4 regions of the Streptomyces sp. NPDC018263 genome follow, and region 1 is predicted to be linked to each of the others. Evidence: riboswitches for the same ligand, from Rfam matches in the RefSeq annotation. Region 1 holds a riboswitch; each other region holds the start of a gene.
What was found. A riboswitch is a leader RNA that binds a small molecule or an ion and turns the genes downstream of it on or off. The one in region 1 is predicted to bind cyclic di-AMP.
Positions count from the first base shown of each region.

Region 1 (7,168 bases):
TGGCCGGCGCCCCCTCGCTGGGCTGGCTGGACGTGAAGACCTCCGGCGACGTCGAGGTCCCGGTCATCGAGGCCGCCATCGACGAGGAGCTGGCCCGCTTCGCCGAGGAGGGCCCGACCCCGGAGGAGATGGAGCGCGCCCAGGCCCAGTTGGAGCGCGAGTGGCTGGACCGGCTCGGCACCGTCGCGGGCCGCGCCGACGAACTGTGCCGGTACGCCGTCCTGTTCGGCGACCCGCAGCTCGCCCTGTCCGCCGTCCAGCGGGTCCTCGACATCACCCCCGAGGAGGTCCGCGAGGTCGCCAAGGCCCGCCTGCGCCCGGACAACCGCGCCGTGCTCGTCTACGAGCCGAAGTCCCCGGAGGCCGTCGAGGACATCGACCTGCCCGACGACCCGGAGCACGAGGCCACCGTAGAGGCCGGCAACCACGACGAGGAGACGGCCAAGTGACCGAGCTCGCCCCCATGGAGTTCCACCCCCAGCCGCAGGCCGGCGAGGCCAAGCCGTGGGCGTTCCCGGCGCCCGAGCGCTCCACGCTGGACAACGGCCTGACCGTGCTGCGCTGCCACCGCCCCGGCCAGCAGGTCGTCGCCGTCGAGGTGCTGCTCGACGCCCCCCTGGACGCCGAACCGGCCGGTCTCGACGGCGTCGCCACCATCATGGCGCGCGCCTTCTCCGAGGGCACCGACAAGGACTCCGCCGAGGAGTTCGCCGCCGAGCTGGAGCGCGCGGGCGCCACGCTGGACGCGCACGCCGACCACCCCGGCGTCCGGCTCAGCCTGGAGGTGCCCGCCTCCCGCCTGGAGAAGGGCCTCACCCTGCTCGCGGACGCCCTGCGCGCCCCCGCCTTCGCGGAGAGCGAGATCGAGCGCCTGGTCCGCAACCGCCTGGACGAGATCCCGCACGAGCTGGCCAGCCCGGCCCGGCGCGCCGCGAAGGAGCTGTCCAAGGAGCTGTTCCCGGCCTCCGCGCGCATGTCCCGGCCGCGCCAGGGCACCGAGGAGACCGTCGAGAAGATCGACGCGGGCGCCGTCCGCGCCTTCTACGACCGCCATGTGCGCCCCGCCACCGCCACCGCGGTGGTCGTCGGCGACCTCGACGGCATCGACCTCGACGCGCTGCTGGCCGAGACCCTGGGCGCCTGGACCGGCACCCCGGGCCAGGCCCGCCCGGTGCCGCCGGTGACCGCCGACGACACCGGCCGTGTGGTCATCGTGGACCGGCCCGGCGCCGTGCAGACCCAGCTCCTCATCGGCCGGATCGGCTCCGACCGGCACGACCGCGTGTGGCCCGCCCAGGTGCTCGGCACGTACTGCCTCGGCGGCACCCTCACCTCCCGCCTGGACCGCGTCCTGCGCGAGGAGAAGGGCTACACCTACGGCGTGCGCGCCTTCGGCCAGGTGCTGCGCTCCGCCCCGGACGGCACCGGCGCCGCGATGCTCGCCATCAGCGGCTCCGTGGACACCCCGAACACCGGCCCCGCGCTCGCGGACCTGTGGACGGTGCTGCACACGCTGGCGGCCGAGGGCCTGACCGACGCCGAGCGGGACGTGGCCGTGCAGAACCTCGTGGGCGTGGCCCCGCTGAAGTACGAGACGGCCGCCGCCGTCGCCGGCACCCTCGCGGACCAGGTCGAGCAGCACCTCCCCGACGACTTCCAGGCGGAGCTGTACCGCACGCTGGCCGCCACCGGCACCGTGGAGGCCACGGCCGCCGTGGTGAACGCCTTCCCGGCCGACCGTCTGGTCACGGTCCTGGTCGGCGACGCCGCGCAGATCAAGGAGCCCGTCGAGGCGCTCGGCATCGGCGAGGTGAAGGTGGTCTCGGCCGAGTAGGCGGACGCGAGTGGGTCCTGATGGCACACAAGTCGTCAGGGCCCACACGCGTGTTCGGGAGCATCCTCGAACACCGGTCACCAAATGTCCGGATTGGGGCGGAGGTTACCCCCTCTGACGTGTGGGATGCGCTACAAAAGTCCGGACCCGTTTGAAGATCCGCTCCGGTCCCCTTTAGCTTCTTCCGGGCTGTTCGTCAGGCAGTGCGCCGCGCCCGCGGCACCGGACAGCCATCGCCGAGTCCCCCGTAGGGGGAGCCGGGGACCCACCGCAGTCCCTGGGGTGAATCGGGCGCCCGCGCTGATGCGAGGGCGGCCGTAGGAGACCTTCCTGCTCCGAACCCGTCAGCTAACCCGGTAGGCGAGAGGGAAGGAAAGGAACAGCCTGCTCATGGCGTTCATGTGCGCCACCGGGAAGCACCGCAAGCCCGGCCGGGTCAAGCGCACCACCGCTACGGCGGCCGGTGTCGCGGCCCTCACCACCGGTGTCGTCGGCACCCTCTCGGCCTCCCCGGCGCTCGCCGCGGACAACTCCGTCGAGAACACCGGCCTCACCCCCGTCATCGCCGTCAGCGACACCCTCGCCGACGAGATCGCCGCGCAGGCCACCGCCCAGAAAGCGTCCGCCGAGCGCAAGGCCGCCGAGGAGGCCGCCGAGCGCGCCGCCGCCGAGCGGGCCCGCGAGGCCAAGGAGCGCGCCGCCCGCAAGGCCGAGCGCGAGCGCCTCAACTCCTTCGTCATGCCGATCACCGGCTCCTACGTCTCCACCGCCTACCAGTCCTCCAGCTCCCTGTGGTCGTCCGGTTCGCACACCGGCATCGACTTCCACGCCGCCAGCGGCACCGCGGTCCACGCGGCCGGCGCCGGCACCGTGGTCTCCGCCGGCTGGGGCGGCGCGTACGGCAACGAGATCGTGATCAGGATGGCCGACGGGATGTACACCCAGTACGGGCACCTGTCGTCCATCGGCGTCAGCGTGGGCCAGCGGGTCGTCCCCGGCCAGCAGATCGCCCTGTCCGGCGCCACCGGCAACGTCACCGGCCCGCATCTGCACTTCGAGGCCCGTACCGGCCCCGACTACGGGTCCGACGTCGACCCCGTCGCCTACCTCCGCAAGCACGGCGTGAACGTCTGACCCTCCGGTCCCGAAAAGCCCCGGCCCACCCGGCCGGGGCTTTTCGCTGCGCGATTTCCCCCGGGTGCTGTCCAACGGGTGCTGTCCAAAAAATAGCCATGGATTCCGGTAGGCCATCGGAAATCCTCGCGCATTGTCATAGAGTCACGGGACAAGCGCTGTCGCCGGCGTTTCACGGGCATTAAGGCGGAGGTGGGTCATGCGAATTCCGGCGCATTCGGTGTGCACGGCGATCCGGGACGACATCGTCGCCGGGGTCCACGAGCGCGGCGGCCGGCTCACCGAGGAGGTCCTCGCCCGCCGGTACGGCGTCTCGCGTGTCCCCGTCCGCGAGGCGCTGCGCACGCTGGAGGCGGAGGGCTTCGTGGTGACCCGGCGCCACGCGGGCGCCTGCGTGGCCGAGCCCAGCGAGCAGGAGGCCGCCGACCTGCTGGAGATGCGCCTGCTGCTGGAGCCGCTCGGTGCCGCGCGGGCCGCCCAGCGGCGCACCGAGGCCCATCTGAAGGTGCTCCGCGGCCTGGTCAGACTGGGTCAGGAGCGGGCCGGGCTCGGCAACAGCGACGACCTGCGCGCGCTGGACGGCTGGTTCCACGAGACGCTCGCCCAGGCGTGCGGCAGCCACGCGCTGACCTCGGCGCTCACCCAGCTCCGCCGCAAGATCGCCTGGATGTACACGGTGGAAGGCCCGGCCGGGCCACCGGAGACCTGGGCGGAGCACGGCGCGATCGTGGACGCGGTGGCGCGCGGCGACAGCGAGCGGGCGCGGGCGGTCACCGCGCTGCACACCGAGCGCGCGACCCTCGCCCACCGGCTGCGCACCGCCCCGGGCGACCGCGCCCGGCACGCGCAACATGCTGTAAACACAGCGGGACTCCGGAATTAACACGGGCGCTGTATACAAAGAGGGATATTCGCGTGCCGGGCAATTGTGCTGCCCTTTTCCGGCGTGCCGTCAATTGCCGACGGCGCGCAATTCGAGGTGCCTGAACGAACGCGCGGAAACACGGAAGCCGCGCCGCCCGCAAAAGGAGCGACGCGGCTTCCGCCGAGAATGCGGTCAGACCGTCTCGGGCAGCTCGTCCAGGCCCTCGGCGACCAACTTGGCCAGCCGGTCCAGCGCGGCCTCCGCGCCGTCGGCGTCGGAGGCGAGGACGATCTCCTCGCCACCCTGGGCGCCCAGGCCCAGGACGGCCAGCATCGAGCCCGCGTTGACCGGGGTGCCGCCGGACTTGGCGATCGTGACCGGGACGCCTGTGGCCGTGGCGGCTCGGACGAAGATGGAAGCGGGGCGGGCGTGGAGGCCCTCGGCCCAGCCGACGTTGACGCGGCGCTCAGCCATGTGATGCTGCCCTTCAGTCTCTCAGGTTGTCTAGACCAGTTTCCCATACGGCGAAGCGTGCCCGGAGCGGCACTTCACCGCCCCGGAACCTCTCCGTACCGGCCGTCGGACCGCGGCCTCGGCCCGACTTCCGTGTCCCACACACTGCCTCGCGCCGTACGCCCGCGCGAGCCGTACCCTGGGGCCCATGCAGACCCCGGCGGACCGGCAGGACCGGCACGAGTACCCCGCCCACTGGGAGGCGGACGTGGTGCTGCGCGACGGCGGGACCGCGCGCATCCGGCCCATCACCGCCGACGACGCCGACCGTCTCGTCAGCTTCTACGAGCAGGTGTCCGACGAGTCGAAGTACTACCGCTTCTTCGCGCCGTACCCGCGGCTCTCCGCCAAGGACGTGCACCGCTTCACGCACCACGACTTCGTGGACCGGGTGGGGCTCGCCGCCACCGTCGGCGGCGAGTTCATCGCCACCGTACGCTACGACCGCATCGGCGCCGACGGCCTGGCCGCCTCCGCCCCGGCCGACGAGGCCGAGGTCGCCTTCCTGGTGCAGGACGCCCATCAGGGCCGGGGTGTCGCCTCCGCGCTGCTGGAGCACATCGCGGCCGTCGCCCGTGAGCGCGGCATCCGGCGCTTCGCCGCCGAGGTGCTGCCTGCCAACACCAAGATGATCAAGGTGTTCACCGACGCCGGGTACACCCAGAAGCGCAGCTTCGAGGACGGCGTGGTCCGGCTGGAGTTCGGGCTCGAACCCACCGACCGCTCGATGGCCGTGCAGCTCGCGCGGGAGCAGCGGGCCGAGGCCCACTCGGTGCGGCGGCTGCTCGCCCCCGGCTCCGTCGCGGTCATCGGCGTCGGCCGCGCGCCCGGCGGGGTCGGCCGCGGCGTCCTCGGCAACATCCGGGACGCCGGGTACGCGGGCCCGCTGTACGCGGTCAACAACGCCTTCCCGGACGGCTGTCACGAGGTCGACGGGGTGCCCGCGCACCGCTCGGTGAAGGAGATCGAGGGCCCGGTGGACGTGGCCGTGGTCGCCGTACCGGCCGACGCGGTGCCCGCGGTGGTCGCCGAGTGCGGTGAACACGGGGTGCAGGGACTCGTCGTGCTGTCCGCCGGGTACGCCGAGAGCGGGCCCGAGGGGCGGGAGCGGCAGCGGGCGCTGGTCCGGCAGGCGCGGGCCTACGGCATGCGGATCATCGGCCCCAACGCCTTCGGCGTCATCAACACCGCCGAGGACGTACGGCTCAACGCCTCCCTCGCGCCCGAGATGCCCCGGCCGGGCCGCATCGGGATGTTCGCCCAGTCCGGTGCCATCGGCATAGCCCTCCTCTCCCGGCTGCACCGGCGCGGGGGAGGGGTCACCGGGGTCACGGGCGTCTCCACCTTCGTCTCCTCCGGCAACCGCGCGGACGTCTCCGGCAACGACCTCCTCCAGTACTGGTTCGACGACCCCGACACCGATGTCGTCCTCATGTACCTGGAGTCCATCGGCAACCCCCGCAAGTTCACCCGGCTCGCCCGGCGCACCGCCGCCGCCAAGCCGCTCGTCGTGGTGCAGGGCGCGGGCTCCGCCCCGCAGGGGCACGCCGTACGGGCCACCCGGCTTCCGCACGCCACCGTGTCCGCGCTGCTGCGGCAGGCCGGGGTGATCCGGGTCGACACCATCACCGAACTGGTCGACGCGGGGCTGCTGCTGGCCCGCCAGCCGCTGCCCGCCGGGCCGCGCGTCACCATCCTCGGCAACTCCGAGTCCCTCGGCGTCCTCACCTACGACCGCTGCCTGGCGGAGGGGCTGCGGCCGTCCCGCCCGCTGGACCTGACCACCGGCGCGACCGCCGCCGACTTCCACCGGGCGCTCGCCCACGCCCTCGCGGACGACACCTGCGACGCCGTCGTGGTCACCGCCATCCCCGCGATCGGGGAGGGCTCGCCGGACGACGCCGAGCTGGCGGAGGCGCTGCGCTCGGCGGCAGCCGCGGTGCCGGGCAAGCCGGTGCTGGTCGTGCACGTCGAGCTGGGCGGGCTCGCCGAGGCGCTGTCCGCCGCCACCAGCACCGCCCCGCGGGCGGGCGCGCCCGTGCTGCCTCCCGTGCCGGTGCCGGACGGCGCCGCCGAGGAGGACGGCCCCCGGCTGATCCCGGCCTACCCCGCCGCCGAACGCGCCGTGCGCGCGCTGGCCGAGGCCGTCCGGTACGGGCAGTGGCGCCGCGAGGCCGCCGACCCCGGCAAGGTGCCGGAGTACGACGACATCGACGAGCGCAAGGCCGCCGAGATCATCGCCGGGCTGCTGGAACGCGGCGAGGGGTTCGCCGTCGGCCCCGAGGACACCCGCGAGCTGCTCGCCACCTACGGCATCCACGTCCGGCCCGCCCTGCCCGCGCCCACCCCGGACGCCGCCGCGTCCGCCGCCCGCTGCCTCGGCTACCCGGTCGCCCTCAAGGCCACCGCGCCCCATCTGCGGCACCGCGCCGACCTCGGCGGGGTCCGGCTCGACCTCGCCGACGAGGAGCAACTACGCCGCGCGTACGCTGAGTTGACTGAGCTGTTCGGCCCGCCGGAGCAACTGCGCCCGGTGGTGCAGGCCATGGCGCCCAGGGGCGTGGACACCGTCGTACGGGCCGTCATCGACCCGGCGGCCGGCGCGGTGCTGTCGTTCGGGCTGGCCGGAGCCGCCTCCCAGCTCCTGGACGACATGGCACACCGCCTGGTCCCCGTCACCGACCGCGACGCCACCTCCCTCATCCGCTCCATCCGCACCGCCCCCCTCCTCTTCGGCTGGCGCGGCTCCACCCCCGTCGACACCCCCGCCCTGGAAGAACTGCTCCTCCGCGTCTCCCGCCTGGTCGACGACCACCCCGAGG
Region 1 covers NZ_JBVHFA010000004.1:567,108-574,275, reverse strand. Annotated here, with positions in the region: gene ACZ3HQ_RS14975 (M16 family metallopeptidase) at 1-449, shown strand, start outside; gene ACZ3HQ_RS14970 (M16 family metallopeptidase) at 446-1,834, shown strand; cyclic di-AMP (ydaO/yuaA leader) riboswitch at 2,059-2,212, shown strand; gene ACZ3HQ_RS14965 (M23 family metallopeptidase) at 2,225-2,968, shown strand; gene ACZ3HQ_RS14960 (GntR family transcriptional regulator) at 3,168-3,851, shown strand; gene ACZ3HQ_RS14955 (HPr family phosphocarrier protein) at 4,026-4,307, opposite strand; gene ACZ3HQ_RS14950 (bifunctional acetate--CoA ligase family protein/GNAT family N-acetyltransferase) at 4,495-7,168, shown strand, end outside.

Region 2 (7,168 bases), on a different contig from region 1:
CCCCACCGTGGTCGCCATCGCCGCGATCCCGCTGTTGGTCAGGGTCGACACGAACAGTCCGAGCGCCGCCACCCCGATCAGCGAGGCCGCCACCGCCAGGGCGATCAGCAGCGCCCGGAGCAGCCCCTCGCCGAAGCCGATCCGGGTACCGGAGATCGTGGTGACCTCTCCCAGCGGGAACAGCAGCGCGCCCACCGCCAGCGCGGACACCGCGACGACCAGCGTGGCCAGCAGGCAGAAGGCCAGGACGGTCGCGTACTTGGTCAGCAGCAGCCTGGTGCGGCCCGCCGGGGCGACCAGCAGATAGCGCAGCGTGCCCGCGCCCGCCTCCCCCGCCACCGCGTCCCCGGCGATCACCCCGACCGCCATCGGCAGGAAGAACGGCAGCGTCACCGCGAGCGCGGTGAAGACCAGGAACAGCCCGTTGTTGGTGACCTGCGCGATGAACGCGGGCCCCTCGCCGCCCCGGTCCGGGTCCCCGCCGCCTCCCGTCTCGACCCGTACCGCGATCCCGATCAGCACCGGCACCGCGGCCAGCACCCCGAGCAGCACCAGGGTGCGCCAGCGGCGCAGGGTGGTGACCAGCTCGCTGCGCAGCAGCCCGAACGTCCACAGGGGCCGGGGCGCGGTGGGGTACGTGGTCTCAGCCCGCGACATCGAAGCCCTCTCCGGTCAAAGCCACGAACGCGTCCTCCAGCGAGGCCCGTTCCAGGGTGAACCCCCGTACCCGCACGCCCGCCGCGACCAGGGCGGCGTTCACCTCGGCGAGGTCGCGGTCGGGCGGTTCCCCGGTGACCGCCTGGCCGGTCACGGTGAGGTCGGTGACGCCCTGTTCCTTGAGCACGCGGGCCGCGTCGGCCGGGTCCGGCGTGGTCACGGCGAGCCGGCCGCGCGCCCCGGCGGACAGGTCGGCCACCGCGCCCTGGATGACGAGCCGGCCGCGGGTCATCACCGCCGCGTGGGTGCAGACCTGCTCGATCTCGTCGAGGAGGTGGGAGGAGAGGAAGACGGTGGTGCCGTCGGCGGCCAGTTCCCGGATCAGGCCGCGGATCTCGCGCATGCCCTGCGGATCGAGCCCGTTGGTGGGCTCGTCCAGCACGAGCAGGCGGCGCGGCCGGAGCAGGGCGGCGGCCAGGCCGAGGCGCTGCTTCATGCCGAGCGAGTACGCCCTTGCCTTCTTGCCCCCGGCCGCGGCGAGCCCCACCCGCTCCAGCGCGGCGGCGGTGCGGGCGCGCCGGGTGCGGGGGTCGGCGGCCGGGTCGGCGGCGTCGTAGCGCAGCAGGTTGTCGCGGCCGGAGAGGAAGCCGTAGAGCGCGGGGCCCTCGATGAGGGCGCCGACCTCGGGCAGTACGGCGCGGGTGGCGCCCGGCATGGAGCGGCCCAGGACGTGCGCGGTGCCCGAGGTCGGGTCGATCAGGCCCATCAGCATGCGGATGGTGGTGGTCTTGCCGGAGCCGTTGGGGCCGAGGAAGCCGAAGACGCTGCCCGCCGGGACGGTCAGGTCCAGACCGTCCACGGCGAGCTGTCCGCCCCGGTACCGCTTGGTGAGGCCGCGCGTGGCGATGACCGGCGCGGGCTCTTCCCCCGTGGCGGACGGTGGCTCCATTCGGGTCCCTTCGCGTGTCGGGCGGGCTACTTGTCCGCGTCGGCCGCCTTGACCAGGGCGTCCTTGGTGACCGCGCCCGCGTAGACCTTGCCGTCGTCGGTGATCAGGGCGTTGACCAGGCGGGTGGAGAAGACGGTGCCCTTGCCGAAGTCGCCGGAGACCTGGTCGCCGAGCGAGCCGAGGAAGCCGTCCATCGCGCCGCCACCCTGCTGGGAGGTCTTGTCCCCCTTGGCGCCGGTGTCGAACGTGGCGATGGTGGTCCAGCCCTCGCCGATGGTGTCGGCGCCGCTCAGGTCGCCCGGCGCGAACTGCCCGCCGAAGTCGGGGGCGTGCTCCCGCCTGCCGTCCTTGCCCGGCTTCTCCTCGGTCACCTTCGCGCCCTTGGGCGGGCGGAAGTCGAAGGTGGAGGCGGGCGGGGCGGCGAAGGAGACCTTGGTGAAGCCCGCGTCGAGGACGGGGGCGCCGCCGCTCTTCGGGGTGAGGGTGAACTTCAGCGGCAGGCCGGTCTTGGCGTCGACGCCGATGGTGACGTCACGGACGGTGGAGCCGGACTGCTTGGGCTTGATCACGAGCTGGTAGGCGTCGCGGCCGGCGATACGGGCGGTGCCGTCGACGGTGACCGAGGTGGTGGAGTCGACCGACTTCAGCGCCTCCTCGGCGAAGTCGTCGGGCGTGGCGCTCGGCCGGTGCTCGCGCTTGTCGCCGGTGTGCTGGGCCGTGGTGTGGAAGACCTCGTTGCTCGCGCTGTCGTAGCCCCACACGTCCTTGTCGTTGTGGATGAGGCTGTACTCGGCGTCCCGCTCCAGCAGCGAGACCTTCTGCTTCTCGGGGCCGTCGGCGGCCACGCGCAGGGTGTGGGTGCCGGAGGCCAGCTCGGTGAGCTTGGTGCGCGGGTCGGCGGAGGAGTCGCCCTGGCCGGAGCCCATGGTGCCCTGGAGGCTGCCGAGGTCGGGCAGGCCGAGGTCGGTGCTGACCTTGACGGTGCCGGACATCCGCTGGACGTCCGACTTGGCGATCTTCTCGACGAGCTGCTGCGCGGTGATCTTCGGCAGGTCCGGGTCGCCGGAGGCGGCGAGCGCCGGGACCAGCCCGATGGTGGCGGCCGCGACACTCACCACCGCGACGGGCACGACGTACCGGGCGGCCTTGCGGCGTCCGGTACGCGGGTCCGCGTCGGGGCCGGTGCCGGTCGCGTGGTCGGATTCGTACGGTGCCATGTCTGCCTTACCTCCGTCGTCGGCGGCGGCTGCGCTCTATGGGGTCCACCTGAGCCGCCATTCTCACCCGGATCGGTGAGGAGTGGTGGTTTCCCTGGTTCCCATCACACCAATTCCGCAGTCCTCAGGCGTCAGCCCACGGAGCCAACTCGGCGTACACCTGCGGTATGACGTACGGACCGGGCGCCCGCACCGACCCGTAGGGGTCGTACGAGCGCCCGTGCGCGCTAGCCCGCCCGGTGCACCACGGCGTCGCACAGTTCGATCAGGGCGGACTTGGCGGTGCAGTCCTTCAGCGGGGCGAGGGCCGCGCGGGCCTCCTCCGCGTACCGGACCGCGTCGCGGCGGGCCTGCTCCAGCGCGGGGTGGGCGCGCAGCGCGGTGAGCGCCTCGTCGAGCCGGGCGTCGTCACTGAGGTCGGAGTCCAGCAGCTCGCACAGCGCGAGGTCGGCGGGCTCGCCGAGCCGGGCGGCACGCTCGCGCAGCCGGAGCACGGGCAGCGTGGGCACGCCCTCGCGCAGGTCGGTGCCGGGGGTCTTGCCGGACTCGTCGGAGTCGGAGGCGATGTCCAGCACGTCGTCGGCGAGCTGGAAGGCGACGCCGAGCCGCTCGCCGTACTGGGTGAGCACGTCGACCACGCTCTCCTCGGCGCCGGACATCATGGCACCGAACCGGCAGGACACGGCGACCAGCGAGCCCGTCTTGCCGGAGAGCACGTCGAGGTAGTGCTCGACCGGGTCGCGGCCGTCCTGGGGACCCGCGGTCTCCATTATCTGGCCGGTGACGAGACGCTCGAAGGCGAGGGCCTGCACCCGGACGGCCTCGGGGCCGAGATCGGCGAGTATCTGCGTGGCGCGGGCGAAGAGGAAATCGCCGGTGAGCACCGCGACCGAGTTGCCCCAGCGGGTGTTGGCGCTGTCCACGCCGCGCCGCACGGCCGCCTCGTCCATGACGTCGTCGTGGTAGAGCGTGGCCAGGTGGGTCAGCTCCACGACGACGGCCGAGGGCACGATGCGCGGGGCGTGCCGGTCGCCGAACTGGGCGGCCAGCAGCACGAGCAGCGGACGGAACCGCTTGCCGCCGGCCCGCACCAGGTGCTGGGCGGACCCGGTGATGAAGGGGACGTCGCTCTTGGTGGCCTCTAGCAGGCCCGCCTCGACAGCCGCCAGTCCGGCCTGGACATCGGCTTCCAGTGCCTGGTCCCGCACGCTCAGCCCGAACGGCCCGACGACGGTCACGAGGTTCTCCTGTCTGCTGGTGTCTGCTGGCGACTTCACGGCTTGTCGATAGGTCGCTGCCATCAGTCAAGGCAGCGTATCCGGTCCTCTTTCGATCACCGATCGCACCCACCGGTCCAGCTCGTGAGGTATCGGATTTCGTCCGTCATGTACCGAATGGGTGGACAACGGCCGGTGCAGGGGGATTCGGTCGGGCGATCCGACACCACGGGGGTCACACCGGGCCAACGAGCGGGAGGGTCCGAGAGGTTCCGTCTGCGGGGGACCGACACTCCCTAATACCCACAGACGGCTCAAATGCACATAATCCCCCATGTCTGATTTTGCGTATTTTGCGATTCCGTGAGTTGGCTCACGCGGACCGCCCTGACGCGCCTACCCCCCAAAGCCCCCCTCTCACCCCCTTCTTACCGTGCGCGGTACGGAAGTTGAGGATTGGCGGACGCAAAGGATCAAGTAGGCCATTTGGGACAGACCAAGGTCAACTAGCGCTTTGGGTGAATCCACTACTTGTTCCGGACATGTGCGGTCGCATACGTTCCCGCCCTGTCAGGCGAACGCCGAATCCTGCCGCGCCTGGCACACCCACTCACGAACTCATTCGTACGGCAGGAGCGGGGGACCCAGGTAAGCCGCCGGACCGGTGCGACCCATGTCGCGCCGGGACGGCTCGGGGTGAAGCCGAAATCGTCCCCGGTGTCCGACGGGCACCGGGGACGACGCGGCCGGGCACCTCCCCGCCCGAACCCGACAGCTCACCTCGCAGGCGACGGAGAGGAAACACCGACATGTCTGCTGCTGCTCAGCCGCGCCGTGCCCGCACCAAGCGCCTCGTCCGCACGCTCGCCGTCGCCGGTACCGGTGCCGCGATGTTCGCGCTCCCCCTCATCGGCGCCACCAGCGCCTCCGCCGCCCCGGCCGCCAAGCCCGCCGCCGCCTCCGCCGTGTACCCGAACAACCTCGACGGCTGGATCCGCCAGTCCCTGGCGATCATGGCCGAGAAGGGCATCCCGGGCACCTACAACGGCATCCACCGCAACGTGATGCGCGAGTCCTCGGGCAACCCGCTGGCCATCAACAACTGGGACATCAACGCCATCAACGGCACCCCGTCCAAGGGCCTGCTCCAGGTGATCGACCCGACCTTCCGCACGTACCACGTCGCCGGCACGTCCTTCGACCCGTACAACCCGGTCGCCAACATCACCGCCGCCTGCAACTACGCGTACCACCGCTACGGCTCGATCGACAACGTCAACGGCCCGTACTAAGCCGGTACAGCCGCCGAACCACGCCCCCGTCGCACGCCTCGCGCGTGCGGCGGGGGCCGTCGGCGTCAGCGGGGGAACAGGCGCTCCAGGACGACGGCCACCCCGTCGTCCTCGTTGGAGAGGGTCACCTCGTCGGCCACCGCCCTCAGTTCCGGGTGGGCGCCGGCCATGGCGACGCCGTGGGCCGCCCACTGGAACATCGGGATGTCGTTCGGCATGTCCCCGAAGGCCACCGTGTCCGCGCGGCCGAGGCCCAGGTGCTCGGCGGCCAGCGCCAGCCCGGTCGCCTTGGTGATGCCGCAGGGCTGGAGTTCCACCGTGCCGGGTCCCGACATGGTGACCGTGGCCAGCGAGCCGACGACCGAGCGGGCGGTGGCCGCCAGTTCGTCGTCGGACAGCCGGTCGTGGCGCAGCAGCACCTTGCTGATCGGCGCCCGCCAGAGCTGCTCGCGCCGCTCCACCCGTACGGCCGGCAGGGTCGGGTGCGGCATGCGGTAGCCGGCCTCGATCAGGGTGAGCCCGTCCACACCGTCCTGGTCGGCGGCCGCATGCACCTGGCCGACCTCGGCCTCGATCTTGCCGAGCGCGGTCTCGGCCAGCTCCCGGTCCAGCCGGACCGACCACAGCAGGGTGCCGGTGGCGGCGTCGTACACCTGGGCGCCCTGCGCGCACACCGCGAGCCCCGTGCCGCCGAGCGCGGCCAGCAGGGGGCGTACGCGGGGCGCCGGGCGGCCCGTCACCACCAGGTGCCGGGCACCGGCGCGTGCCGCCGCCGCGAGCGCGGCGAGCGACCTGGCGGAGACCGTGTCGTCGCCGCGCAGCAGCGTCCCGTCCAGGTCGGTGGCGATGAGCGAGGGACGGGAGCGAGGGGAGGGTGCGGCCATGACCAGAGAATACGGATCACCGGTCCTCCCGACTCACCACCCCGGTACCGGAGTTGACGCGTCGCTCAGCTCCGCGCGCCATGGGCCGCCGCCAGGTGTTTCGCCAGCCTCGGGGAGGCGAATTCCGTACCGCACACGAAGCGCATCACCGGGCCGTACGAAGCTGCCGCGGGCAGGCCGGTGAAGTAGAGGCCGGGCAGCGAGGAGACGTAGCCGGGGCCCAGGCGCGGGGCGCCGCGGGTGACCGCGAGGTCCGTGCGCAGGCCGGGGCCGAGGAAGTCCAGGGCGGCCAGGTCGACCCGGTAGCCGGTGGCCGCGATGACGTGGTCGGCGGTGAGCCGGTCGGTGCGGCCGCCGTGGGTGCGCACGGTGAGCACCGGTGCGCCGTCCACCGTCTCGGCGGACACCACCCGCGCCACCTCCTTCACCTGCACCCGCCCCTCGAAGCGGTCCCGCAGCCACCAGGCGCCGAGCGGCCCGAGCACCCGGCGGACCAGATGGTGCCGGGCGCCCTCGGGCAGGAAGCGGTAGGGCTGGGCGTAGTAGCTGAGCGCCCACAGCGACCAGGCGCGGCCGAACGGCGACTCGGGCCGGAACCTCGGCTGCTTCCAGGGCGGCGCGCCGAAGGCGACCTTCCCCCTCCCGCGCGAGACGACCCGTACCGCCGCGCCCGCCTCGGCGGCGAGGGCGGCGGTCTCCAGCGCGGACTGGCCGGCGCCGACGACGATCAGCTCCTTGCCCGCGAACCGGCCGAGGTCGTGGTGGAGCGAGCTGTGCGTGACCGGCGCCGGCCCGTCGAAGGCCGCTCCGGCCAGCTCCGGCGGCAGGTGGGCGAAGCCGGAGAGCCCGGTGGCGACCACCACCGCACGCGCGGCGAACTGCTCCCCCGAGTCCAGCTTCAGCTCGAACCCGCCGGGGCGCCCCCGCTCGACCGACACCACCCGGACCCGCT
Region 2 covers NZ_JBVHFA010000001.1:972,035-979,202, forward strand. Annotated here, with positions in the region: gene ACZ3HQ_RS04590 (ABC transporter permease) at 1-657, opposite strand, end outside; gene ACZ3HQ_RS04595 (ABC transporter ATP-binding protein) at 644-1,606, opposite strand; gene ACZ3HQ_RS04600 (LolA family protein) at 1,633-2,823, opposite strand; gene ACZ3HQ_RS04605 (polyprenyl synthetase family protein) at 3,051-4,061, opposite strand; cyclic di-AMP (ydaO/yuaA leader) riboswitch at 4,646-4,845, shown strand; gene ACZ3HQ_RS04610 (transglycosylase SLT domain-containing protein) at 4,850-5,332, shown strand; gene ACZ3HQ_RS04615 (HAD family hydrolase) at 5,398-6,216, opposite strand; gene ACZ3HQ_RS04620 (FAD-dependent oxidoreductase) at 6,282-7,168, opposite strand, start outside.
Region 2: it holds a riboswitch for cyclic di-AMP, as region 1 does, so the genes downstream of both, ACZ3HQ_RS04610 (transglycosylase SLT domain-containing protein) here and ACZ3HQ_RS14965 (M23 family metallopeptidase) in region 1, are expected to answer to the same signal.

Region 3 (7,168 bases), on a different contig from region 1:
TCTTGTCGGCGGCGTCGACCAGGACGAAGCGCATGTCCTCGCGGGACACGTTCTTGTAGTACTTGGCGGCGTCGCGGGCCATGTCCTCGACCTCGCCGATGGTCTCCGCGCCCGCGAAGCCACCGCCGATGAAGACGAAGGTGAGCGCCTTGCGGCGGATCTCCTCGTCGGTCGTGGAGTCGGCCTTGTCGAGCTGCTCCAGGACGTGGTTGCGCAGACCGATGGCCTCTTCGATGCCCTTCATGCCGATGCCCTGCTCGGCGAGGCCGGGGATCGGGAAGGTGCGCGAGACCGCGCCCATGGCGATGACCAGGTAGTCGAACGGCAGCTCGTACGCCTCGCCCACGAGGGGGGCGATCGTGGCGACCTTGCGGTCCTGGTCGATGGTGGTGACCCGGCCGGTGAGGACCTCCGCCTTCGGCAGCACGCGTCGCAGCGGTACGACGACGTGCCGGGGGGAGATGTTGCCGGCGGCGGTTTCGGGGAGGAAGGGCTGGTAGGTCATGTACGACCGGGGGTCGACGACCGTGACGGTCGCCTCTCCGAAGCGCATCTTCTTGAGGATGCGCCGAGCTGCGTACAGGCCTACGTACCCACCGCCTACTACGAGGATCCTGGGACGCTCCGTGGTGCTCATGCCATCGAGTATCCACCCGCCCCGTGGGGGTAGCTCGTGCGCCCCTTCACAAGGTTGGAGAGGGGGTGTGTTATCCTCCGCCGCCCGCGTGACGCAGGTCATGTTCACAAGGGGGAACCCCACGTGATCCCGACCCGTTGTCAATGGCGCTTGAGCTGGCTTTCCGCCCCTCCGACCCCTCACGCGACACCCCGCGCGGGCGCTCCGGACACCCCCGCGAAACCCTGCCGCAATACGGTCGTGATCATGCGTCAGCGGCCCTCCGGCCCCCGAACGGGTCAATGCGGACCCTCGCGTCCCCCACCGGGGCTGATTTCCTTGTGAAGAACTTCACGAAGGTTTCCGCCAGAGCCCCGCGAAGCGGCGTGTCGACCGCCCCGCGGGGGCGCTCAAACGACGTCCCGGCTGCTCAGCCGCACACTACTGGACGGTAACAAGCCATGCCGGTACGGGCGTCGGAGCGGTCGGGCGCGGTCAGGCGATGGACCACGCGATGCCGTCGAGGATGTCGTGCTCGCTGACGACGACCTCCTCGGCGCCGGTTCGCTCCATGATCGAGAGGAGCACCAGGGCGCCCGCGCCGATCACGTCCACCCGGCCGGGGTGCATGCAGGGGATCTCCGCGCGCTCGGCGTGCGAGGAGCTGAGCAGCCACTCGGTGATCTGGCGGACGCGGGCCCGCGAGATCCGGGAGTGGTGGATGCGCGCGGATTCGTACTCCGGCAGTTCCAGCGCGATGGCGGCCACCGTGGTGACCGAGCCCGCGAGCCCGACCAGGGTGCGCGCCTCGTCGAGCGGCACGGTCTCGGCGGCCAGGTCCAGCGCGGCCGCGATGTCCGTCCTCATGGCGGCCACCTGCTCGTGCGCCGGCGGGTCGGTGACCTTGCCGTCGTGCACCAGGTGCCGCTCGGTCAGCCGCACACAGCCGATGTCCACCGACCGCGCGGCGCCCACGTGGTCGTCCCCGACGACGAACTCGGTGGAGCCGCCGCCGATGTCCACCACCAGGTAGGGCTTGTCGAAGTGGTCGCCGCCGGACAGCTCCCTGGTCGCGCCGGTGAAGGAGAACTCGGCCTCCTGGTCGCCGGTGATGACCTCCGGCTCCACACCGAGGATGTCCACCACCCCGCGCACGAACTCGTCCCGGTTCTCCGCGTCGCGCGAGGCGGAGGTGGCGACGAACCGCACCCTGGTCGCGCCGAGTTCGCGGATGACCTGGGCGTACTCCCGGCAGGCGGCGAAGGTGCGCTCCAGCGCCTCGGGGGCGAGGCGGCCGGTGCGGTCGACGCCCTGGCCGAGCCGGACGATCGTCATCCGGCGGTCCAGGTCGGTCAGTTCGCCCGTCTCGGGGTCGGCGTCCGCGACCAGCAGGCGGATGGAGTTGGTGCCGCAGTCCACGGCGGCCACGCGCGTCATCGCTGCTCCTCCGCACCGGACTCGGCCTCGGCCGCGCAGGCGCCCGGCACCACGCAGGGGCCCTTCGCCCACCACTCGGGCAGCATGGCGATGGCCTCGTCGCCCAGCGGGTTCACGCCCGGCCCGGCGGCCAGCGAGTGGGCGACCAGGACGTGCAGGCACTTCACCCGGTCGGGCATGCCGCCCGCGCTGGGGAAGCCCGCCAGCACCTCGATCTCGTCCCGGCGCCGGATGTAGTCCTCGTGCGCCGCCCGGTAGGCCGCGGCCAGCTCCGGGTCGGTCTGCAGCCGCTCGGTCATCTCCTTCATGACGCCGTTGGCCTCCAGCGTGCCGATGGCCGAGGCGGCGCGGGGGCACGTCAGGTAGTACGTCGTCGGGAAGGGCGTGCCGTCGGGCAGCCGGGGCGCCGTCTCCACGACGTCCGGCTGGCCGCAGGGGCAGCGGTGGGCGATGGCCCGCAGGCCGCGCGGCGGGCGGCCGAGCTGGAGCTCGAAGGCGGCGATGTCCGCCTCGGTGGGCTCGGTGCGCGGGGTGTGGGGCGGGGGCGTTTCCATGACTGCTTCCGTAAGTGGCTTGTCTTCGGTCACCGGCGGGTGCCGGTCACTGGTCGGAGGCGTCGGACTTGTCGACGCCGTCCCAGACGTTGGCGTACCAGGGCCGGTGGGCGGCGCCCCGGTCGGTGCGGGACTGCTTGGCGGCGCCCGGGTCGATCACGACGTACCCGGTCTCGCCGGGCATCACATAGTGCAGCCTGCGCCGGATCTGCTGTTCGGCGTAGGCGTCGTCCTGCCAGCGGGCCTTGACGTCCCTGAGCTGCTCCACCCGGGCACGGGCCTGCTCCTGGCGGTTCCTCAGGTCCGCAATCTCGGCGCGCTGGGAGACGTACTGCCGCATCGGGTAGGCGAGCGCCACGATCATCGAGCACAGCACCAGGGCCAGCAGGGCGGCGCGGCCGGTGAGGCGGGAGCGGCGGGCCTGCCGTTTGGTCTGGGAGCGGTAGACGCGGGCCGCCGTCTGCTCACCGAGCAGCCGCAGCCTGGTCGTGGTGGAGAAACGGTCCCGGTCCCTCGCGGCCATCTGGCTCTCCGCCTCCACTGTGCCTGTGCGTCTTGTGCTGTGCCTGTGGTGCCGCGCGCGTGCTGGGCTCACACGCGCGTACGTCCCCGGACACGGTACGGGACCGGGTCCGGGGACGTACGTACGACGGGCGGGGCCGGCTCGCGCCGACCCGCCGGGGTCTCAGCCCTTGAAGCGCGGGAAGGCGCTGCGCCCGGCGTATACCGCGGCGTCGTCGAGGATCTCCTCGATGCGCAGGAGCTGGTTGTACTTGGCGACGCGCTCGGAGCGGGCCGGGGCACCGGTCTTGATCTGGCCGCAGTTGGTGGCGACGGCCAGGTCGGCGATGGTGACGTCCTCGGTCTCGCCGGAGCGGTGGGACATCATGCACTTGTAGCCGTTGCGCTGGGCCATCTCGACGGCGTCCAGGGTCTCGGTCAGCGAGCCGATCTGGTTGACCTTGACCAGCAGGGCGTTGGCGACGCCCTCCTCGATGCCGCGGGCGAGGCGCTCGGGGTTGGTGACGAACAGGTCGTCGCCGACGATCTGCACCTTGTCGCCGATGCGGTCGGTGAGGACCTTCCAGCCCGCCCAGTCGTCCTCGAACAGCGGGTCCTCGATGGAGACCAGCGGGTAGGCCGCCACCAGCTCCTCGTAGTACTCCGTCATCTCGGCGGCGGAGCGCTCCTTGCCCTCGAAGAGGTACTTGCCGTCCTTGTAGAACTCGGACGCGGCGACGTCGAGCGCGAGGGCGATCTGCTCGCCGGGGGTGTAGCCGGCCTCCTTGATGGCCTCCAGGATGAGGTCGAGGGCCTCACGGTTGGAGCCGAGGTTCGGCGCGAAGCCGCCCTCGTCGCCGAGACCGGTGGCGAGGCCCTTGTTCTTCAGGACCTTCTTGAGAGTGTGGTAGACCTCGGCGCCCCAGCGGACGGCCTCGGAGAAGGACTCCGCGCCGATCGGGGCGATCATGAACTCCTGGATGTCCACGTTGGAGTCGGCGTGCGAGCCGCCGTTCAGGATGTTCATCATCGGCACCGGGAGCAGGTGCGCGTTGGGGCCGCCCAGGTAGCGGAAGAGCGGCAGGTCGCTGGCCTCGGAGGCGGCGTGGGCGACGGCGAGGGAGACGCCGAGGATGGCGTTGGCGCCGAGCGAGCCCTTGTTGTCGGTGGCGTCCAGGTCGAACATGGCCTGGTCGATCAGGCGCTGCTCGGTGGCGTCGTAGCCGACCAGCTCCGGGCCGATCTGCTCGATGACGGCGAGGACGGCCTTCTCGACACCCTTGCCCTGGTAGCGGTTCGGGTCACCGTCACGCAGCTCGATGGCCTCGAAGGCACCGGTGGAGGCGCCGGACGGGACGGCGGCACGACCCGTGCTGCCGTCGTCGAGGCCGACCTCGACCTCGACCGTGGGGTTGCCTCGGGAGTCCAGGATTTCCCGAGCTACGACGACGTCGATGGACGGCACGAGCATCTCCTTCATGGATGTGACGCGATGGGTGCGGGGCGTGCGCGGGTGGCACGCCTTGCGTCTAGAGCCTAACCGTCCCAGGGGCGTCGGCCGTCGACCGACCGCCTCGTGGACGGGGTGGGACAGGGAGACCGTACCCATTGTTCCCGCCCGGAACAAAGGGTTCTGGGCAAAGGCTGCGGGCGGGGAGGCGGGCCGGTCGGGGAACGCGCACCGCCCCGGCGCGCGGGGGGAACGCGCACCGGGGCGGGGGGTCCGTCAGGGGACCGGAAGCTCGGAGGCCGGACGGTTCGGGGGCCGGGCCGCCGAGCGGGTCGCGGTTACTTCAGGTGGAGCATCTGGCCGGGGAAGATGAAGTCGGCCTTCTCGACGATGTCCTTGTTCAGGTCGAACAGCTTCTTCCAGCCGCCCTGGACCTTGTGCTTGGCGGCGATGGAGCTGAGCGTGTCGCCCTTGACGACCTTGTACTCGCCGTCGCCCTTCTTGACCTTGCCGCCGGTCGGCGTGGTGACGGTCTTGCTCGCGTCCGGACGCTCGGTGGAGCGGGAGGCGGCCTGGTCGTCGGCGGTGCGCTCGGAGGTGTCGGCCGCGGCCTTGTCCTCCGACGTGGTGTCCGTGGAGGGAGCCGGGCTCGCCGGAGCGGCGGAACCGCTGTACGGCGTGCTGGACAGACCCGTGCCGCAGACCGGCCAGGCGCCCTTGCCCTGGGCGGAGAGCACCTTCTCGGCGACGGTGATCTGCTGCTCCTTGCTCGCCTTGTCGGCGGTGGAGGCGTACTGCGTGCCGCCGTACGCGGCCCAGGTGGAGGCGGAGAACTGGAGCCCGCCGTAGTAACCGTTGCCGGTGTTGATGGACCAGTTGCCGCCCGACTCGCACTGGGCGACGGCGTCCCACTCGGAACCGGTGGCGGCGGAGGCGCTGCCCGACGCCATCACCGGGCCCGCGACGGCCGCGCCGGCGACACCGGCGAGCGCGAGGACACGGACGGTCTTGGACGGGCGACGGTGCTTGCCCTTGCTGGAGAACAGCATGGATCGATCCCCTCACCGACGCCTGCGAGGTGAGCTGTCGGGTTCGGGCCGGTTGAGTTGCCCGGCCACCCCTCCCCGGTACTTCCGGAAGGCGTGGCTCCACCCCAAGCCCGTCCCGGTGTCAGTCACCGGTTCGGGCACCTACCTTGGGTCCCCCGCTCCTGCCTACGGCGCTTGACGCGACGGTTGTCCCCGACGGCCGCTGGCAGGATTCGGCGTTGCGGCCACGGGTGCTCGTGGTGACGAGCGGTCCCGACCGTAGACATGCCGCGCGGCGAAATTCAAAGACGATCAGGTCTTCTGAGAGTCATCCCACACTTTCGCCAAATAGGACATATAAGAATATAGCGGGGCGTCAAATGCCGCTGTGCGCCGTCTGTTCGCCCTATTCGCCCGGCACTTCGAGGGTCTGACCCGGGTCGACATGGTTCGGGTTCGCGCCGATGGCCTGCTTGTTCGCGGAGTACAGGGCCTCCCAGCCGCCGTCCACGTCCAGAGAGTCGGCGATGGACCCGAGCGTGTCACCGGCGCGGACGGTGTAGGTGCCCGGAGAGGCGGTGGCGTGGCGGCCCGTGCCGGCCGTGTGCTGACCCTCCGTCACGCTCTCGTCGGCGTTGCCGCCCCGGTGACGGCCGCCGCCGAGGTCGCCGGTGTCGACGAGGCTCCAGGAGCCGCCGTCCTCCCAGGACTCGTCGTCCTCCGCCGCGGGGGCACTGGAGGGCGAACCGCCGTCCTTGTAGCCGGGGTCGGCGGCCGGGGGCGCGGACGCGTCGGAGCGGGAGGCGCCGGCGTCCTTCCCGGCGTCGACGGAGGCGTCCTTCTCGCCGGCGCTCGGGGACGGCTTGCCGGTCTCCTTGGCGGAGGAGTCGGACAAGTCGGACGGCGGGGAGGAATTGCCCAGTCCGGACGAGTCGGAACCATCGGACGAAGCACCCGCGTCGGGAGCCTCGCTCGACTTGCCGGCGTCCTTGTCCGAGCCGCCCTGGCCGGCGGAGGGGGACTCGCTCACGCCCGTGTCGACGTCCACCGAGCCGGAGTTCGAGGTGAGTCCGGCGAGCAGGGCGCAGGTGGCCCAGTGGGTGGTGCCCTGGTCGGCCAGGATCTTCTCGGCCACCGAGATCTGCTGCGAACGGCTGGCCTGGTCGGCGCTGGCCGCGTACTGCGTGCCGCCGTACTTGTCCCAGTCGTCCTGGGATATCTGGAGGCCGCCGTAGTAACCGTTGCCGGTGTCGGCGCTCCAGGAGCCACCGCTCTCGCACTCGGCGACCTTGTCCCAGGTGGTGCCGTCGGCCGCGTTGGCGCTCGCCGCCCCGAGGAGCGGGATCGCGATGGCGGACGTGGTCACGCCCGCCGCGACGAGGAGCGCCGGAGCCTGGCGGGGGCGACGGTGCCTACCGTTCCCGGAGAGCATGCGGTTGCCTTTCGTGCGACAGCGTTTCGGCGTGGCAAGTGGTGCTCGGCGCCACACTGATGGGTGAACGTAGCGTCAGACGAACACTTGTCACAAGTTCATGCCGCAGAGATCACGTGAAGATCACATAGTTGAACGCCCGTCATGTGC
Region 3 covers NZ_JBVHFA010000005.1:465,517-472,684, reverse strand. Annotated here, with positions in the region: gene ACZ3HQ_RS17750 (NAD(P)/FAD-dependent oxidoreductase) at 1-637, opposite strand, end outside; gene ACZ3HQ_RS17745 (Ppx/GppA phosphatase family protein) at 1,112-2,053, opposite strand; gene ACZ3HQ_RS17740 (DUF501 domain-containing protein) at 2,050-2,607, opposite strand; gene ACZ3HQ_RS17735 (FtsB family cell division protein) at 2,654-3,130, opposite strand; gene eno (phosphopyruvate hydratase) at 3,293-4,573, opposite strand; gene ACZ3HQ_RS17725 (transglycosylase family protein) at 4,897-5,607, opposite strand; cyclic di-AMP (ydaO/yuaA leader) riboswitch at 5,612-5,790, opposite strand; gene ACZ3HQ_RS17720 (transglycosylase family protein) at 5,993-7,018, opposite strand; gene ACZ3HQ_RS17715 (cytochrome P450 family protein) at 7,142-7,168, opposite strand, start outside.
Region 3: it holds a riboswitch for cyclic di-AMP, as region 1 does, so the genes downstream of both, ACZ3HQ_RS17725 (transglycosylase family protein) here and ACZ3HQ_RS14965 (M23 family metallopeptidase) in region 1, are expected to answer to the same signal.

Region 4 (7,168 bases), on a different contig from region 1:
GATGTGAACAAGATGCACTCCCCAACGCCTCGACAGCCCGACTCCACGACCACGCCCGAGCCTAGTGTGACCCGAACCACACCTGAAACGGTGTTCGGCAATCGGTGGAGCGGCGGATGCGGCAGGGGAGGAATCCGTACGCTCCTAGGCCACCCCCTCCCGCTCCCGGAACCCGTCCGCGTCCCACGTCCCCCACAGGCGGGGGGACAGCCAGGCCGGGGCCTGGGTGCGGAAGTCCGCAGGGGGCAGGGTGCCGGTGCCCTGGGGGAGGGCGCCCAGGAGGGGGGCTCCCGCGACCTCCGGGAGGTCGGTGACGTTGCAGCGGGTGGCGAGGTCGGGGGAGGGGGGCCAGGAGCCGATGACCACGCCGGTCAACTCCAGCTCGCGGCGCTTCAGTTCGCGGGCCGTCAGCTCCGTCGCGTTCAGGGTGCCCAGGCCGGCCGGGGCGACCAGGAGGACCGGGGCGTTCAGCAGGGCCGCCGCGTCGGCGAGGGTGTTGCCCGCGGGGTCGAAGCGGACCAGGAGGCCGCCCGCGCCCTCGATCAGGACCAGGTCGTGGTCGGTGGCGAGCTTGGCGGCGGCTTCCGCCACGTCCTGGGGGTGGACGGGAGGGAGCCCGGAGCGGCGGGCGGCCGTGGCGGGGGCCAACGGGTCGGGGTAGCGGGCCAGTTCGCGGGCCGTGACCGGACCCGCGAGGCGGACCACCTCGTCGGCGTCGCCGCGCTCGTCCGGACCCACGCCCGTCTGCGCGGGCTTCAGGACGGCCACCGAGCGGCCGGCCGCGACAGCGGAGGCCGCCACGGCGGCCGTCACCATCGTCTTGCCGATCTCCGTGCCCGTGCCCGTGATCACCAGTACCGGCATGTCATCCCTCCCGCGCCGCGGCGCACACCGCGCGCGCGATCCGTGCCACGTCCGCGTCGTCCGTGACGTACGGCGGCATCGTGTAGACCAGATCGCGGAAGGGGCGCAGCCACACGCCCTCCCGCACGGCGGCCCGCGTCGCGGCCGCCATGTCCACCTCGTGACCGAGCTGGACCACCCCGATGGCGCCCAGCACGCGCACGTCCCGGACGCCGGGCAGCTCCGCGGCCCCGGCGAGACCCTCCCGCAGGCCGGACTCGATCCGCTTGACCTCGCCCCGCCAGTCCTGCCCGAGCAGCAGTTCCAGCGAGGCACACGCCACGTTGGCGGCCAGCGGGTTGCCCATGAAGGTCGGTCCGTGCGCGAGCACCGGCAACTCGCCGCGCGAGATGCCGTCGGCCACCCGCGCGCTGCACAAGGTCGCCGCCAGCGTGAGGTAACCGCCGGTCAGCGCCTTGCCCACGCACATCACATCGGGCGAGACCGCGGCATGCTCCGCCGCGAACAGCGCGCCCGTACGCCCGAAGCCGGTGGCGATCTCGTCGAACACCAGCAGTACGCCGTGCGCGTCGCACGCCTCGCGCAGCACCCGCAGATACGCGGGGGAGTGGAACCGCATCCCGCCCGCGCCCTGTACCACCGGCTCCACGATCACGGCGGCCAGTTCGTCCGCGTGCCGCTCGATCAGGGACCGCAAGTGCTCCGCGTACGCCTCCTCGTAGCCGGCGGGCGGCGCGTCCGCGAAGACCTGGCGGGGCAGCGCGCCGGACCACAGCCCGTGCATACCGCCCTCCGGATCGCACACCGACATGGGGTGCCAGGTGTCGCCGTGGTACCCGCCGCGCCAGGTCAGCAGGCGCCGCTTGCCGGGGCGGCCGAGCGAACGCCAGTACTGGAGGCACATCTTGACGGCCACCTCGACGGACACCGACCCGGAGTCCGCCAGGAAGACGTGCTCGAGCCCCTCGGGCGACATGTCGACAAGAAGCTTCGCCAGCCGTACGGCGGGCTCGTGGGTGAGCCCGCCGAACATCACATGGCTCATCCGCCCCAACTGCTCGCGCGCGGCCTCGTCCAGCACCGGATGCCGGTAGCCGTGGATCGCCGACCACCAGGACGACATCCCGTCGACCAGCTCCGCGCCGTCCGCCAGCCGCAGCCGGACCCCGCTCGCCGACTCCACGACGAGCGGTTCGCTCCGGCCCGGCATCGGACCGTACGGATGCCACACATGCCGCCGGTCCAGCTCCAGCAGCTCGGCCGTACCCGGGTCACGCATTGGGCGCGAGGTCCGTCCCGGCACCCCGGCGGCGCACGGCGACCAGGTCGGTGCGCGGCTCGGCGGACGCGGGCGCCTCGGCCGCGACCGGGGCCGTACCGCAGACCCCGCCCCCGGCGTGCGGCCCGCACCCGGAAGCCTCCGCGTCCGGCCCGCACCCGCCCGCCGCCGCGTGCGACCCGCAGCCGCCCCCGCCGCCAGCCGCCCGGTGTTCCGGCAGCGTCACCTGGTCCGCGCCCTCCACCTCGAACCCGGCGTCCGCGATCATGTCCAGGTCGGCCTTGCCCGCCTGGCCCTCGCTGGTCAGGTAGTCACCGAGGAAGATCGAGTTGGCCAGATGCAGCGCGAGCGGCTGGAGCGAACGCAGGTGCACCTCACGGCCGCCCGCGATCCGCACTTCCACGTCCGGGCAGACGAAGCGGACCATCGCCAGGACGCGCAGACAGCGCTGCGGGGTGAGGTTCCACTCCTTGGCCAGCGGGGTGCCCTCGAACGGGATCAGGAAGTTCACCGGAACGGAGTCCGGGTCCAGCTCGCGCAGCGCGAACACCACGTCCACCAGGTCCTCGTCGCGCTCACCCATGCCCGCGATCAGACCCGAGCAGGCGGAGAGACCGGCCGCGTGCGCCTTGTGCACCGTGTCCACCCGGTCGGCGTAGGTGTGGGTGGTGGTGATGTCGCCGTAGGTCGACTCGGAGGTGTTGAGGTTGTGGTTGTAGGCGTCGGCGCCCGCCGCCCGCAGCCGCTCCGCCTGGCCGTCGGAGAGCAGGCCCAGGCAGGCACACACCTCGACACCGTCGTTCTGTTCCTTGATGGCCTTGATGGTGTCCGAGACCCGGTCCACGTCCCGGTCGGTGGGACCGCGCCCGGACGCCACCAGGCAGACCCGCTTGGCGCCCCCGGCGAGCCCGGCGGCCGCCGCCTCGGACGCCTGGTCGGGCTTGAGCCAGGTGTACTTGAGGATGCCCGCCGTGGAGCCCAGGCGTTGCGAACAGTAGGAGCAGTCCTCCGGGCACAGGCCCGACTTGAGGTTGACCAGATAGTTGAGTTTCACCCTGCGGCCGAACCAGTGCCGCCGCACCTTGCCGGCCGCGGCCACCACATCGAGCAGGTCGTCGTCGGAGGTGGCGAGCACGGCGAGCGCTTCCTCGCGCGTCGGCGTCTCGCGCCGCAGTCCCTTGTCCACCAGCGTGTTCAGCAGGTCCATGAGGGTTGATCCTGTCCTACCCGACCGCTCCGGGCCAAGGAGACTTCGCACAACGACCCGGGTTCACCGTGTGGGTATTGCCACATCATGGGCGGCTCTCCCCGCCGCTAGTGTCTGTCTGTTGTCTACAAAATCTGGTGTCTGCACAAGCGCCCACCAGAGCAAGCCCCCGGAGGAGCCATGGCGTTCGGCTGGATCGACGAGCAGGCCGAGGCGCGCCGCCGCGCCGGACTCCTGCGGACCCTGCGCCCCCGCCCCGCCGACTCGCCCCTGCTGGACCTGGCGAGCAACGACTACCTGGGCCTGGCCCGCCACCCGGAGGTCACCGAGGGCGCGGCCGGGGCGGCCCGCACCTGGGGCGGCGGCGCCACCGGCTCCCGGCTGGTCACCGGCACCACCGAGCTGCACGCCCGCCTGGAGACCGAACTCGCCGAGTTCTGCGGCTTCGAGGCGGGCCTCGTGCTGTCCTCCGGCTACGCGGCCAACCTCGCCGCCGTCACCGCGCTCGGCCCGCACGGCTCGCTGATCGTCTCCGACGCGGGCAACCACGCCTCCCTCATCGACGGCTGCCGCCTGGCGCGCGGCACCACCCAGGTCGTCGCGCACGCCGAGCCGGAGGCCGTGGCCAAGGTCCTGGCGACCCATCAGGGAGAGGCAGTCGCCGTCTCCGACACGGTGTTCTCCGTCGACGGCGACGCGGCGCCCCTCGGCCCGCTGGCCCGCGCCTGCCGGGAACACGGAGCCGGACTGGTCGTGGACGACGCCCACGGCCTCGGCGTCCTCGGGGAGGGCGGCCGGGGCGCGGTTCACGCCGCGGGGCTCGCCGGCGCGGCCGACGTGGTGGCCACGGCGACGCTGTCCAAGTCGCTGGGCAGCCAGGGCGGGGTGGTGCTGGGCCCGGCGCGGGTGATCGGCCATCTGGTCAACACCGCGCGGACGTTCATCTTCGACACCGGCCTCGCCCCCGCCGCGGCGGGCGCCGCGCTCGCCGCGCTGCGCCTGCTCCGGCGCGAACCGGAGCGCCCGGCCCGCGTCCGCGCGGTCGCCGCCGAACTGCACGCCCGGCTGACCGCCGAGGGCCTCGCGGCGGTACGGCCCGACGCGGCCGTGGTCTCCGTACGGGCGCCGTCCCCCGAGGCCGCCGTGCGCTGGGCCGCGGACTGCCGGGCCGAGGGGTTGTCGGTGGGCTGCTTCCGCCCGCCGTCCGTCCCGGACGGCGTCTCCCGGCTGCGGCTGACCGCGCGCGCGGACCTGTCGGAGGCGGACATCGAACGGGCCGTACGGGTCATCACCGCCGTTCGGCCCTGCTGAGGCCCGGAAAAACCCCGTCAAATACGGTCTCGCGTCGCAGAGTTCACCCCGTTGAGCGACAGATGTCCGCGTATCTGGGGGGTTGGTTCACCGGACCGCTTCCGTGATGGCAGGCTGGCGTGCAGGCACCAGAGCGGGATCATGCCCGACCTCCGCCCCGCGTCGCCGCGCGGCCCGTGGGAGGACGGCGGGCGCACCCGTGGGAAAGGGACGACTTCGCCATGGCAGACCATCTGGAAGCATCCGTCACTCTGCCGAGCGATCCCGCCTCGGTCCGCACGGCCAGGTCCTACGTGGTGGGCACGCTGGCGAGCTGGGGGCTCCCCGCGGACGACGAGGTCACCGACACCGTGCGCCTCATCGTCTCCGAACTGGCCACCAACGCCGTCCAGCACACCCTGGGCCAGTCGCCCACCTTCACCGTGGACGTCGTACTGGCCCGTGACGAGCTGCTGCTCATCGGGGTGACGGACAGCCACCCGAGGATGCCGAAGAGACTTCCGGCCGCCGTCGCCCAGGACAACGGGCGCGGTATGGCCATCATCCGGTGCCTCACCGTCGAGTGCGGCGGCAAGCTGCGCGTCCGCCCGACCCGCGAGGGCGGCAAGACGGTCTTCGTCGAGCTGCCCTGGTGCGTGCCGAGCCAGCCGCGGCCCGCCACGGCCTGCCCGGAGCCCTCTCCGGCCCGCTGAGAGCCCATTGAGGGCCGACTGAGGGCCCCGGTGGGCCCCGGTGGGCGCCGGGAGCGGCCTCGGGGCGCGCGTACGCCCGTTGAGGCCGTCCCCGGCCGTGTCCCGCCGGACCTAGTTGACCCGGCCGTACCAGACGCTCTTGGTCCAGATCTTCTGGAGCCGCACCACGTCCCCGGTCTTCGGCGCGTGCCAGATCTTGCCCTTACCGGCGTAGATGCCGACGTGGTAGACGCTGGAACCCGAGTGGAAGAACACCAGGTCACCGGCCTTGCGGCGGCCCGAGGAGATGTGGTGCGTCTTGTTGTACTGCTGGGCTGCCGTGCGCGGCAGCTTCTTGCCGGCCTTCTTGAACGAGTACAGCGTCAGGCCCGAGCAGTCGAAGCGGCCCGGCCCGGTGGCTCCGTAGCGGTAGGGGGCGCCCTTCTTGGACGCCGCGACCTTCAGTGCCTTCGACGCGGTGGTCGCGGCGGAGGCGTCGGTGGCCAGACCCGGCACCATGATCGAGCCGCCCACGGCGGCCAGGGTGAGGGCCGAGGCGGTGCCGGCCCGAGCCATCAGCGACGGGACACGATTGAGCGCAGTCATGCGCAACCCTTCGTCAGCCGCCTGTGAAGGATGACCTGTCGGATTCGGGCTGGCGAAGTTGCCCGGCCGTGTCACCACGGCTTCACCCCAAGGGCTGCTCGGCACGATCGTCCGCGACTCGCGGACATCCGTCCCGGCGACCCGGCTTGCTCGGGTCCTCCACTCCTGCCGATGCACTTCTGTCGACCGGTCATCCGGGTGGCGGCAGGACTCGGCGTCCGCCCGGATGCGCCCCGCCGTTGTGGCGGGGTCTTGTCGTCAGTCAGGGATCTTGGCCCACTCCTGTCCGAAAATCCCAATGGAACCGGGGGTTTGTGGTGTTACTCACCACTCACCCGTTCGGGTGGACAGGGGTGTGTCCGAGCCGCCGTCAACTCCCCTCCACGGCCCCGGACCTGGGCTTCGGTCGCCGCGCTGCGGCCCGCAGGGGGCTTCGCGCGCAAGTCGGCGGGCCCGGAAACGGGCCCGGAGATACACCGGTCGGCGGTAGCACGTTCGGCCTGTTTCGGCTCGGCGGACGACACGCCGGGCCCCGTCCGGCCGTAGGCGGTGTCCGGGTCAGCCGACACCGTCGGGCGGGAGCGCGACGCGCGCGGTGCGGCGCTCCCCGTCCAGCACCCGCAGGGCGTGTGCCAGCGTGCGCCCGTGCAGCTCCCGTTCGCCCCGTCCGTGCATCAGTGCGAGCGCGTCGCGGAGCGCGGCCGCCGTGCGGACCAGCGCCTGCGCGGCCCTGAGGGCCCGGTACGTGTCCCCGTGCCGGGCCGGGTTGGCCCGGCCCAGCAGGTCGGCCGCCTCCAGGTAACGGTCGATCAGCTCGCCCTCGGCCCGGGTCAGCGCGGGCAGCGGCGGCAGCTCCTCCGGCAGCACGGCCCGCTCACCGGGCGCCGGGCAGGTTCTCGCGGGCGCCCACGATCCCGTCGACCAGGCCGTGTTCCAGGGCGCCGGTGGCGTCCAGCACCCGCTCGCGCTCCAGGTCGGCGTGGACGGTGGCGGCGTCCCGGCCGGTGTGCCGGACGAGCAGCTCCTCCATCAGCTCCCGCGCCCGCACCAGCTCCGCCGCCTTGATCTCCAGGTCGCTGGGCTGCCCCCGCACCGGCTCGGCCAGCTCCGGCTGGCGCAGCACCACCCGCGAGCCGGGCAGCGCGAACCGCTTGCCCGGCGCCCCGGCCGCCAGCAGCACGGCGGCCACCGAGACGACCTGGCCGAGGCAGTAGGTCTCCACGTCGCAGC
Region 4 covers NZ_JBVHFA010000010.1:101,640-108,807, forward strand. Annotated here, with positions in the region: gene ACZ3HQ_RS27485 (ABC transporter ATP-binding protein) at 1-11, opposite strand, end outside; gene bioD (dethiobiotin synthase) at 145-864, opposite strand; gene ACZ3HQ_RS27495 (adenosylmethionine--8-amino-7-oxononanoate transaminase) at 866-2,143, opposite strand; gene bioB (biotin synthase BioB) at 2,136-3,350, opposite strand; gene ACZ3HQ_RS27505 (8-amino-7-oxononanoate synthase) at 3,531-4,661, shown strand; gene ACZ3HQ_RS27510 (ATP-binding protein) at 4,883-5,353, shown strand; gene ACZ3HQ_RS27515 (C40 family peptidase) at 5,465-5,938, opposite strand; cyclic di-AMP (ydaO/yuaA leader) riboswitch at 5,942-6,124, opposite strand; gene ACZ3HQ_RS27520 (hypothetical protein) at 6,497-6,805, opposite strand; gene ACZ3HQ_RS27525 (ATP-dependent Clp protease proteolytic subunit) at 6,813-7,168, opposite strand, start outside.
Region 4: it holds a riboswitch for cyclic di-AMP, as region 1 does, so the genes downstream of both, ACZ3HQ_RS27515 (C40 family peptidase) here and ACZ3HQ_RS14965 (M23 family metallopeptidase) in region 1, are expected to answer to the same signal.